2 linked regions of the Allochromatium vinosum DSM 180 genome follow. Each later gene encodes a partner of the first gene's protein in a complex. Links are inferred from orthologs where the notes say so. Each region holds a gene or a part of one and is shown in the gene's direction. Other genes may lie near its edges.

Evidence for each region. The genes of interacting proteins can lie anywhere in the genome.
Region 2: the proteins of tsaE (region 1) and tsaD are in contact, whole or in part, in a crystal structure (PDB 6N9A), measured with the Thermotoga maritima proteins. The link is inferred for Allochromatium vinosum DSM 180 from one-to-one orthologs. Residues at the interface, in WP_004082108.1 of Thermotoga maritima: Leu37, Gly38, Lys46, Lys57, Val59, Lys60, Ser61, Thr63, Phe64, Thr65, Leu66, Met67, Val69, Pro71, Tyr82, Arg83, Leu84, Asp86, Asp88, Phe89, Asp93, Ile128, Asp130, Glu131, Arg134; in WP_004082750.1 of Thermotoga maritima: Cys10, Asp11, Arg49, His50, Leu82, Gly84, Gly135, Gly136, Glu154, Thr155, Leu156, Asp157, Asp158, Ser159, Glu162, Asp165, Lys166, Arg169, Leu170, Tyr175, Lys213, Thr214, Leu217, Tyr218, Gln221, Arg222, Asn324.

Annotation. Positions count from the first base shown.
Region 1 is NC_013851.1:1,405,394-1,410,724, forward strand. Bases 2,266-5,148 are described here. They hold tsaE (tRNA (adenosine(37)-N6)-threonylcarbamoyltransferase complex ATPase subunit type 1 TsaE), read left to right. Parts: upstream 2,266-3,395; coding sequence 3,396-3,902; downstream 3,903-5,148. Other genes in these bases: ALVIN_RS06020 (bifunctional ADP-dependent NAD(P)H-hydrate dehydratase/NAD(P)H-hydrate epimerase), read left to right, coding at 2,266-3,394; ALVIN_RS06030 (N-acetylmuramoyl-L-alanine amidase family protein), read left to right, coding at 4,003-5,148. Also shown: ALVIN_RS06010 (proline--tRNA ligase), read right to left, coding at 1-627; ALVIN_RS06015 (PilZ domain-containing protein), read left to right, coding at 804-1,865; more of ALVIN_RS06020, read left to right, coding at 1,862-2,265; more of ALVIN_RS06030, read left to right, coding at 5,149-5,331. UniProt on the Escherichia coli protein: Required for the formation of a threonylcarbamoyl group on adenosine at position 37 (t(6)A37) in tRNAs that read codons beginning with adenine.
Region 2 is NC_013851.1:2,108,513-2,112,703, reverse strand. What follows is about bases 1-2,967. They hold tsaD (tRNA (adenosine(37)-N6)-threonylcarbamoyltransferase complex transferase subunit TsaD), read left to right. Parts: upstream 1-954; coding sequence 955-1,980; downstream 1,981-2,967. Other genes in these bases: ALVIN_RS09125 (PhoX family protein), read left to right, coding at 2,102-2,967; rpsU (30S ribosomal protein S21), read right to left, coding at 584-799; ALVIN_RS09140 (GatB/YqeY domain-containing protein), read right to left, coding at 38-481; dnaG (DNA primase), read right to left, coding at 1-16. Outside these bases: more of ALVIN_RS09125, read left to right, coding at 2,968-3,934; ALVIN_RS09120 (hypothetical protein), read left to right, coding at 4,069-4,191.

The DNA of each region.
Region 1 (5,331 bases):
TTCGTGCGAGGCGCTGCCGCCGATGCTGCCGGTGTCGGCGCTCACCGGGCGGAAATCGAGTCCGCAGCGAGTGAAGATGCGGCAGTAGGCCTCGTGCATGCGCTGGTAGGTCTCGGCCAGCGAGGCGTCGTCCAGATGGAAGGAATAGGCGTCCTTCATCAGGAACTCGCGCGCGCGCATCACGCCGAAGCGCGGCCGGATCTCGTCGCGGAACTTGGTCTGGATCTGGTAGAAATTGATCGGGAGCTGCTTGTAGCTCTTGAGTTCGTTGCGCGCCAGCTCGGTGATGATCTCCTCGTGCGTGGGGCCGAAGCAGAACTCGCGCTGATGGCGGTCCTTGAAACGCAGCAGTTCGGGGCCGTATTGTTCCCAGCGCCCGGACTCCTGCCAGAGTTCGGCTGGCTGCACGGCCGGCATGGAGACTTCCAGCGCCCCGGCGCGGTCCATTTCCTCGCGCACGATGCGCTCGACACGGCGCAGCACGCGCAGTCCGAGTGGCAGCCAGGTGTAGAGACCGGCGGCGAGTTTGCGGATGAGACCGGCGCGTAGCATCAGCCGGTGACTGGCGATCTCGGCGTCGGCCGGCGTCTCTTTGATGGTCTGGAGCGGAAACTCTGAGGTGCGCATCGGATCGGAAATCTCGACAGGTAAAGCGCGGAAGTCTATTGGTCCGGCGACGTCGAAACAACACCCGGCACGCAAAGAGCCGTATGCACTCGATGGTTGGGGCCGAAACCCTCGGGTCGATGATGGTAGAGTAATGCGAGCCAGTCGCGAACAGTTCTCATGTGGAAAGCGTATCAATGACTCAGTCGGAACCGGGATCGATGGCCATGGAGAGGCGCACCCAGGCACGTATCGACCTGCGGATTCCAGTCGAGCTGACCATTCCCGGTCAGAATGCACCTGTACGTGCCGTCACGCGCGACCTCTCCTGGGGAGGCGCGCTCCTGCATCTTGCCGATTGCCCACCCAACGACGTCGACATCCTGGTGCTGAGCCTGCCATGGCGACGGGGTAAATCCATCCGGGCGCGCGCGCGGCTGCTACGCGCGCGTCCGCACGATGAGGGCGGGTATCTGGCCGCCGTGCGCTTCATCAGCCTGTCGCCGCGCAGCCAGAGTCGCCTGGAGCGACTGCTCAGGATGCTGTACCCCTCGGACCCCACGACAGGGGCGAGTGGCAGGAATGCCTTGTTTCGCGAGCTGGAGGTGACGGTCTGCGACACCGAAGAGCTGCGCCAGAAGCTGTTGCAGATCCTCGAGGGCCACTATACGGTGACTGTCTTCGAGGCCTATCAGGTCGGGCAGAGCATCAGCCTGTCGATCACCGGCACCTTCGATCTGCCGAGCATCCGGCTGCGCGCGCGCGTCTCGAAGGTGCGCAAGTCCGAGGTCAAGGGGTTCGACTGGGCCGAGCTCTACACCCTGTCGCTCGAATTCGAGCATCCGAGCAATACGATTCGCACCTTCGTCGATCTGGTCCTGAATCGCTTGTCCGACACGGAGGACGAAAGCTCCGTTTTCAGTTATCTGGAGGGAGCGCCGGATTGGCTGCGATCGGTGGCGGCGGCGACGGCGCGCTCCAGCGCGAGCGCCCAGAGCACCGAGGCCGCCGGCAGGGACGAGATCCGATCCTGTCTGGAGTCCGAATTCCCCGATGCCATCGCGCGGCTCGTCGCCGGCTGGGGCCATGTCGCCGACTTCGAGATGGTCTTCAGTAGCCTGGTTCTGAGCCGTAACGACCTGCCGGATGCCTGGTCGCGGGAGGCCTGGGAGGAGCTGGAGATGCTCCAGAGCGTTCATGATTGCGCCTACGGGGTCTCGACGCACCGTCTCAGTCTGCTCAAGGGCGGACGGCTGTGAGGCGCGCTCGCCTGAATCGACCGCTTCCGGACGGCGGTCGTCTGCCCCATGCACTCTACCGCGCCGAGCAGGTGCGCCGCCTCGATCGTCTGGCCATCGAGCGTTTCGGTGTCCCCGGGATCGAGCTGATGAACCGTGCCGGAGCGGTGGCCTATCGGGTGCTGCGCGCGCGCTGGCCGAACGCGCGCCGTCTCACCATCCTGGCCGGGACGGGCAACAACGGCGGCGACGGTTATGTGGTGGCACGGCTGGCGCGCGCCGATGGCCTGGACGTGCGGCTGTTGCAGCTCGGCGAGGTAGATCGGGTGCGCGGCGAGGCCGCCCTGAGTCTGGCCGCCTATCGCGACGCCGGCGGTATCATTGAGGACTGTCTCGGCTTGCCGCGCGAGACCGATCTCTATGTCGATGCGCTGCTCGGTACCGGGCTGGAGCGTCCGGTGGCGGGTCGCTGGGCCGGGGCCATCACGGCGCTCAACGCCCAGCGCGCGCCCGTGCTAGCGCTCGACATTCCCTCCGGACTCCACGCCGACACCGGGCGCGTCCTGGGCGTGGCGGTGCGGGCGAGCGCGACGGTGTCCTTCATCGGACTCAAGCCGGGACTCTTCGTCGGTGCCGGCGCCGAGTATCGGGGTGAACTCCACTTCAGCGCGCTCGACGTCCCGGCCCAGGTCTACGCCAGCGAGATCCCGGCGGCGGCCCGGATCGACTGGGCGCGTGAATCGCGCCTGCTCGCACCCCGTTCGCGGATGGCGCACAAGGGCGATTGCGGTCATGTTCTGGTCGTCGGTGGCGCGCCCGGCATGTCGGGTGCGGTGCGTTTGGCCGGCGAGTCGGCCCTGCGCGCCGGCGCCGGGCTGGTGACGATCGCCACCCATCCGCGCCATGCCGACTGGCTCAATCTCGATCGGCCCGAGCTGATGGTCTCTGCCGTCGCGCACCCTGACGACCTGGAGGCCCTGATCGAACGAGCCGATGTGATCGCGATCGGTCCGGGATTGGGGCGGACGGACTGGGGGCGCGGACTCTGGGCGCGCGTGCGAACCCGGCCGCATCCGCTGGTGGTGGATGCCGACGCGCTCAATCTGCTGGCCGAATCCCCCGGCCCCGGGCCGGACTGGGTGCTGACCCCGCATCCCGGCGAAGCGGCACGTCTGCTCGGTGTCACGACGGCCGAGATCGAATCCGACCGTCTCGCCGGCGCGCAACGCCTCCAGACGCGCTTCGGTGGGGTGGTGGTACTCAAGGGCGCCGGCTCCATCGTGCATGGTCCGGCACCGCGCGTCCCGGCCGTTTGCAGTGACGGCAACCCCGGCATGGCGACCGCCGGCGCGGGCGATGTCCTGACCGGTGTGATCGCCGCCCTGCGTGCTCAGGGGCTGGAGGCCGAGGACGCCGCGCGCGCCGGTGTCTGCCTGCACGCGGCAGCGGGCGATCACGCCGCGCGCGCCGGCGAACGCGGCCTGATCGCCACCGACATCATCGCGTCTCTGCGCGCGCTGTCCAATGGCCTCACCGAGGTGGACCCTTAAGATGGAAACGACCCTGGAGATCGAACTCGACACCCCCGAGTCACAGATGGCCTTCGGCGCGCGTCTGGCTTCGGCCCTGAAGCCGCCCTGCGTGATCTTTCTCGAAGGCGATCTGGGTACGGGCAAGACCACCCTGACTCGTGGTATCCTGCGCGGCCTCGGACACTCCGGTGCGGTACGCAGCCCGACCTATACCCTCGTCGAACCCTATGCTTTGACGGGGTTCGAACTCTACCATTTCGACCTCTATCGCCTGGGCGATCCCGAGGAGCTGGACTATCTCGGGCTGCGCGACCTGTTGGGGAGTGCCTCGATCTGGATCGTGGAATGGCCGGCGCGCGGAGCCGGTCTCCTGCCCAAGCCGGATCTGTGCATCCGGCTCGTTCATCTTGACATGGGACGGCGTCTGACACTGATGGCGATGAGCCCATCGGGCCAGACCCTGCTTGCTGACGTGATTTCTACCGCCGATGTCGTCTTTGCGCCACATCTTCGAGCCGATACTTGAAAAACATCCTCTAATCGACGGAGTTGACTTGGAAAGATCGGCGATGACCTGCTATCTTTTAAGCGACGCTCGTACCCCATCCAGGCTTCGAGGCGGCATCGTGAACAGGCTCATCGTGCTCTTTCTGCTACTGATCGCTCTGCCCGTGTCGGCTGTCGCGGTGGAGGTCGACTGTCACTGGAATTCAGAGAATTCGGGTAGAACCCAGTTGCTCCTCGGCGTCACGGCGCCGGTCGCGCACCGCATCTTCGCCCTCGATCAGCCCGACCGGGTGGTGATCGACATCGCCGGGGCCCGGCTGCGGGGAGCCTTGCCGGCGGCACGCACCGACGACCCGGTGCTGATCGGTGTGCGCGCCGGCGTGCGACCCAACGGGGATTTGCGGATCGTGCTCGACCTCAAGCGTCCGGTGCGCGTCAAGAGTTTTGCCGCCAAGGCCGGTGGGCGACAGCCCCAGCTGGTCGTCGAGCTCCTGCCCAAGTCGCCTCAGGCCGCCGGATTCCAAACCGTCTCCAATCAGACTCCGGCCCCGCCGGTCTGGTCGAGCCGTGGGCGCACGGCCATCGTCGCGATCGATGCCGGGCACGGGGGCGAGGATCCGGGGGCGATCGGGCCGAACGGCACGCGCGAGAAGGACGTGACCCTGGCCATCGCCCGCAAGCTGGAGCGCATGATCGAGCGCGAGCCTGGGATGCGCGCCGTGATGATCCGTGATGGCGACTATTATGTCGGACTGCGCGAACGCACCCTGATTGCGCGCGAGCACAAGGCCGATCTCTTCGTCTCCATCCACGCCGATGCCTACGACAATCCGGAGGCGCAGGGGTCGTCGGTCTATACGATCTCGCATGGCGCAGCCAGCAGCGAGGCGGCCAGTTGGCTGGCCGACCGCGAGAACAAGGCCGATCTCATCGGCGGCGTGGATTTGGCGACGAGCGACGATGTGCTGGCCTCGGTGTTGCTCGACATGACGCAGAACGCGACCCTGGAGCACAGTACCGAGGCGGCCACCTCAATGCTGCGTTATCTCAAGCGTGTCGGCCCGGTGCACAAGAGCGATGTGCAGCGCGCCGGTTTCGTGGTGCTCAAGTCGCCCGATATTCCCTCGCTGCTGGTCGAAACGGCCTTCATCAGCAATGTCCATGAGGAACAGCGACTCCGCAGTAACGCCTATCAGCAGCGCATGGCCGAAGCGATCCAGGCCGGGATCAAGGGCTATTTCGCCAAGTATCCGCCTCAGGGTCTGCTGGCGGCCGACGCGGGCCGGAGCATCGAGCGTTCCGGTTCCAGCGCCGCGTATGGGCTGAGATCCGCGTCCAGCACGCGCCCGAGCGGTCTGCGTGAGTATGTGATCAGCCAGGGCGATACCCTGTCCGGCATCGCCAAGCGCCATCGCGTGAGCCTCAGTTCGCTGCGTGCCGAGAACGGC
Region 2 (4,191 bases), 700 kb from region 1 along the record:
GGAGGCGTCCGGCCATGCGGGGGAGGCGCGGCGCGGTCTAGCCTCCGAGGCGCTGTTTGACCAGGGCGCTGACGGCACCCATGTCGGCGCGGCCCTGGATATGGGGGCGCAGCACGTTCATCACCTTCCCCATGTCGCTCATGGCGGCGGCACCGGACGCCGCGACAGCCTCTTCGACCAGGGCGGCGATCTCGGTCTCGCTCAATGCGGCGGGCAGGTAGTCCTGGATGATGCCGACCTCGAAGCGCTCGACCTCGGCCAGATCCTCGCGCCCGGCGCTCTCGTACTGGCTGATCGAGTCACGCCGCTGCTTGACCATCTTGTCGAGCACGGCCAGCGTCTGGGCGTCGTCGAGTTCGATGCGCTCGTCGACCTCGCGCTGCTTGATGGCGGCCAGCATCAGCCGGATCACGCCGAGTCTGGGCTTGTCTCCCGCCTTCATGGCGGTCTTCATGTCATCCTGGAGGCGCGACTTGAGCATACCCATGGGTCAATACTTTACGGAGTTCGATCTTGAAGAATTCAGGGGAGCGGCTTGGCCGATCAGGCGGGGCGTATCGGCCACTCCCTGGGCGCGCGTGACTCAGTACGGGCGTTCCCAGCGACGGGCTTCGCGCTGGAGCTTCTTCTGATGACGCTTGACGGCGGCCGCCTTCTTGCGCTTGCGCTCGGAGGTCGGCTTCTCGTAGAACTCACGACGGCGGACCTCGGCGAGCACTCCCGCTTTCTCGCAGGAACGCTTGAAACGCCGCATGGCGACTTCGAATGGCTCGTTTTCTTTGACGCGAACGCTGGGCATAGGACGGAATCCCTGGCTGTCTCCGGTTGATGGATGGGGTCGAGGTAAAAAAGATTGCGAAGTATAGCGCATGGTCGATCGGCGGCGCAAAGGCTATGATGCGCGCATCTTTCGAATGTTGGGCGGCAAGCTGCTTTTTCGGGGCGTAAATGACGATGCGAGTACTGGGAATCGAAACCTCGTGCGACGAGACGGGGATCGCGGTGTACGAAGACGGGCGCGGGCTGCTGGCGCAGGCCGTCTACAGTCAGGTCGAGATCCATGCCGAATACGGCGGCGTGGTGCCCGAGCTGGCCTCGCGCGATCATATCCGCAAGACCCTGCCGCTGATCCATCAGGTGCTCGACGAGTCCGGGCTGAATCGCGCGCACATCGACGGCGTGGCCTATACCGCCGGGCCGGGGTTGATCGGGGCACTGCTGGTCGGCTCGGCGCTCGGGCGTGCCCTGGCCTGGGCCTGGAAGGTGCCGGCGATCGGGGTGCATCACATGGAAGGGCATCTGCTGGCGCCGCTCCTGGAAGAACCGGCGCCCGAGTTCCCCTTCGTGGCGCTGCTGGTCTCGGGCGGACACACCCAGCTGGTCGACGTACTCGGCATCGGGCGCTATCGCATCCTGGGCGAGTCGCTCGACGACGCGGCGGGCGAGGCGTTCGACAAGACGGCCAAGATCCTGGGGCTACCCTATCCGGGCGGTCCCGAGCTGGCACGGCTGGCCGAGCACGGCGACCCGGAACGCTTCCGCTTCCCCCGGCCTATGACCGACCGTCCGGGGCTGGAATTCAGCTTCAGCGGACTCAAGACCTTCACCCTCAACACCTTGCACCGTGAACTGCCCCAGGCCGCCGACCCTGAGCAGACCCGCGCTGATATCGCGCGCGCCTTCGAGGAGGCGGTAGTCGATACGCTCGTCATCAAGTGCCGGCGCGCTCTGCGCGAGACCGGACGCAAACGGCTCATCCTCGCCGGCGGGGTGAGTGCCAACCGCCGTCTGCGCGAACGGATGAATCAGGCGATCGCCGCCGAGGGCGGTCAGAGCTATTACCCGCGTCCGGCACTCTGTACCGACAACGGCGCCATGATCGCCTTCGCCGGCTGTCAGCGGCTACTGGCCGGTCAAACCGAACCGCTCGCCTTCAAACCGCGCGCGCGCTGGCCGATGGAGGAATTGGCTCCGATCTGACGTCGAAGTCGGCGTATCGTCAGCGCTTCGACACGGAACCGCCATCCGATCGTCACCATCCGCTTCTATGCTGCCGCCATTTGAGTCCAGTTCTCAGCAACCTCGAATCCGGGAAGGACAGATGAAGGCTCCAATCAAATCAGCGGCGGCGATTCTTGCACTCAACGCCTGCGTGCCGGCCCTGGCCGGCACCATCCTATTCAGCGAAGCGCCCGTTCCGCGCACCGATGCCGAAAAACGCGCGATCCTGACCTCGCCCCAGGCCGTCGTCGATGGCGTCAGCATCGATCTCGGCTATCACACCATCCTGCGCTCAGGGCAAACCGGCGCCCAGGATGCGGACGGCTACCGTTTCGGGCAACTCCATGACATCAAGGGGCAGCCGCTGCTCGCCGAGGATGGATCGCCCTATATCTCTAACGACAACGACTTTTCGTCGCTGCTGCACGGTGCCGACGGCAAGCTCTACATGGTTTCGCACTTCGAGTCGCGTCCGGGTGCCATGTATCTGACCGAACTCGCCCAGGATCCGAACACGGGCGTCCTGACCGCCCAGCGCACCCGTCCGCTCGATTTCTCGCCGCTTCGGGGTGGCTGGGTGCACTGCGCCGGCAGCGTCACGCCCTGGGGTACGCATCTGGGGTCGGAGGAGTACGAGCCGGACGCCCGGCAATGGCGTGATGGCACCATCACCGAGTACAACGCGGCCATGGCGACCTATTTCGGTGCTATGCCCGCCGAGGCCGGTTCGGTCATGAATCCCTATGACTATGGCTATCCGGTCGAGATCGAGGTCGACGGCTTCGACTCGGCCCGGGTCGAGAAGCACTATGCCATGGGCCGCCTCGCGCTCGAACTCGGCTATGTGATGCCCGATCGCCGGACGGTCTACATGTCCGACGACGGCACCAATGTCGGTCTGTACCGCTTCGTCGCCGATCAGCCGGGCGATCTGAGTGCGGGCGCGCTCTGGGTCGCGCGCTGGAACCAGAAGGACGCGCACGGCGCGGGGCGGGCAACGCTCGACTGGGTCTATCTCGGTCAGGCCGATGACGCCCAGGTGCGTGACTGGATCGGGCGCTATCGCTTCGCCGACCTCTTCGACGAGGCCGCGCCCAAAGCGCCGGCCGAAGGCGAAAAACCGACTTGTCCCGAGGGCTTCACCTCGATCAATGCCGGACACGAGGACGGCGATCATCAGTGCCTCAGACTGCGCGACGTCAATCAGGATGGCGCCGTCAACTGGATGGACGAGAACATCGCCTCGCGTCTGGAGACCCGGCGCTGGGCGGCGATGCAGGGCGGAACCACGGAGTTTCGCAAGATGGAGGGCATCACCTACGACCCCGACCGTCATCAGCTCTATGTCGCCATGTCCGAGGTCGATCGCGGCATGCTCGATTACAGTCGCGCCGGCCGCGCCCAGGGTAGCTATGACACATACGACGTCGGCGGTCCGAATCACATGAAACTGGCTCAGGCCAATGTCTGCGGCGCCGTCTATGCGCTGCATCTGGACGGCAACTACACGGCCGTCGACATGTTCCCGCTCGTCGCTGGCACGCCGCTGACCATGGACTATGGTGCCGATGCCGAATCGCCCGAGTATGACGGAGTCAACAAGTGTGATGTCAACGGCCTCGCCAACCCGGACAATGTCACCTATATGCCACGCTATGACACACTCATCATCGGCGAGGACACCGGGTCGGGCCATCAGAACGACATGATCTGGTCCTACGACCTGACCTCGGGCCGGCTCACCCGCATCCAGACCACGCCCTACGGCTCCGAGACCACCTCACCGTATTTCTATCCCGACATCAACGGTTTTGCCTATCTGATGTCGGTCGTCCAGCACCCCTATGGCGAGTCGGATGCCGACAAGCTCGAAGAACCCGGTCAGCTCTCGGCTTATACCGGCTACTTCGTCTTTCCGGCCATGAACCAGTGATCTTCGCTCGTCTTTGAAGTCGGGGGACTTCCACGTCGCCTCGGATCGGTCGCGTGCCGATCCGAGGCGACGGCGGGAGTTTTTGCCGCTCGACTCGAAGCATGAGGCCGTTCGCGTCAATCGGTGATGCTGCCATGTCATTTCCATCCCGCTTTCCCGCCATGCTCTCGATTGTGCTCGGTGTGTCTTGGGCCGGTTGCGCACCGAGCGCCGGACTCGATGAGCGGACCCTCAAGAACGAGACGCCCCACATCGTC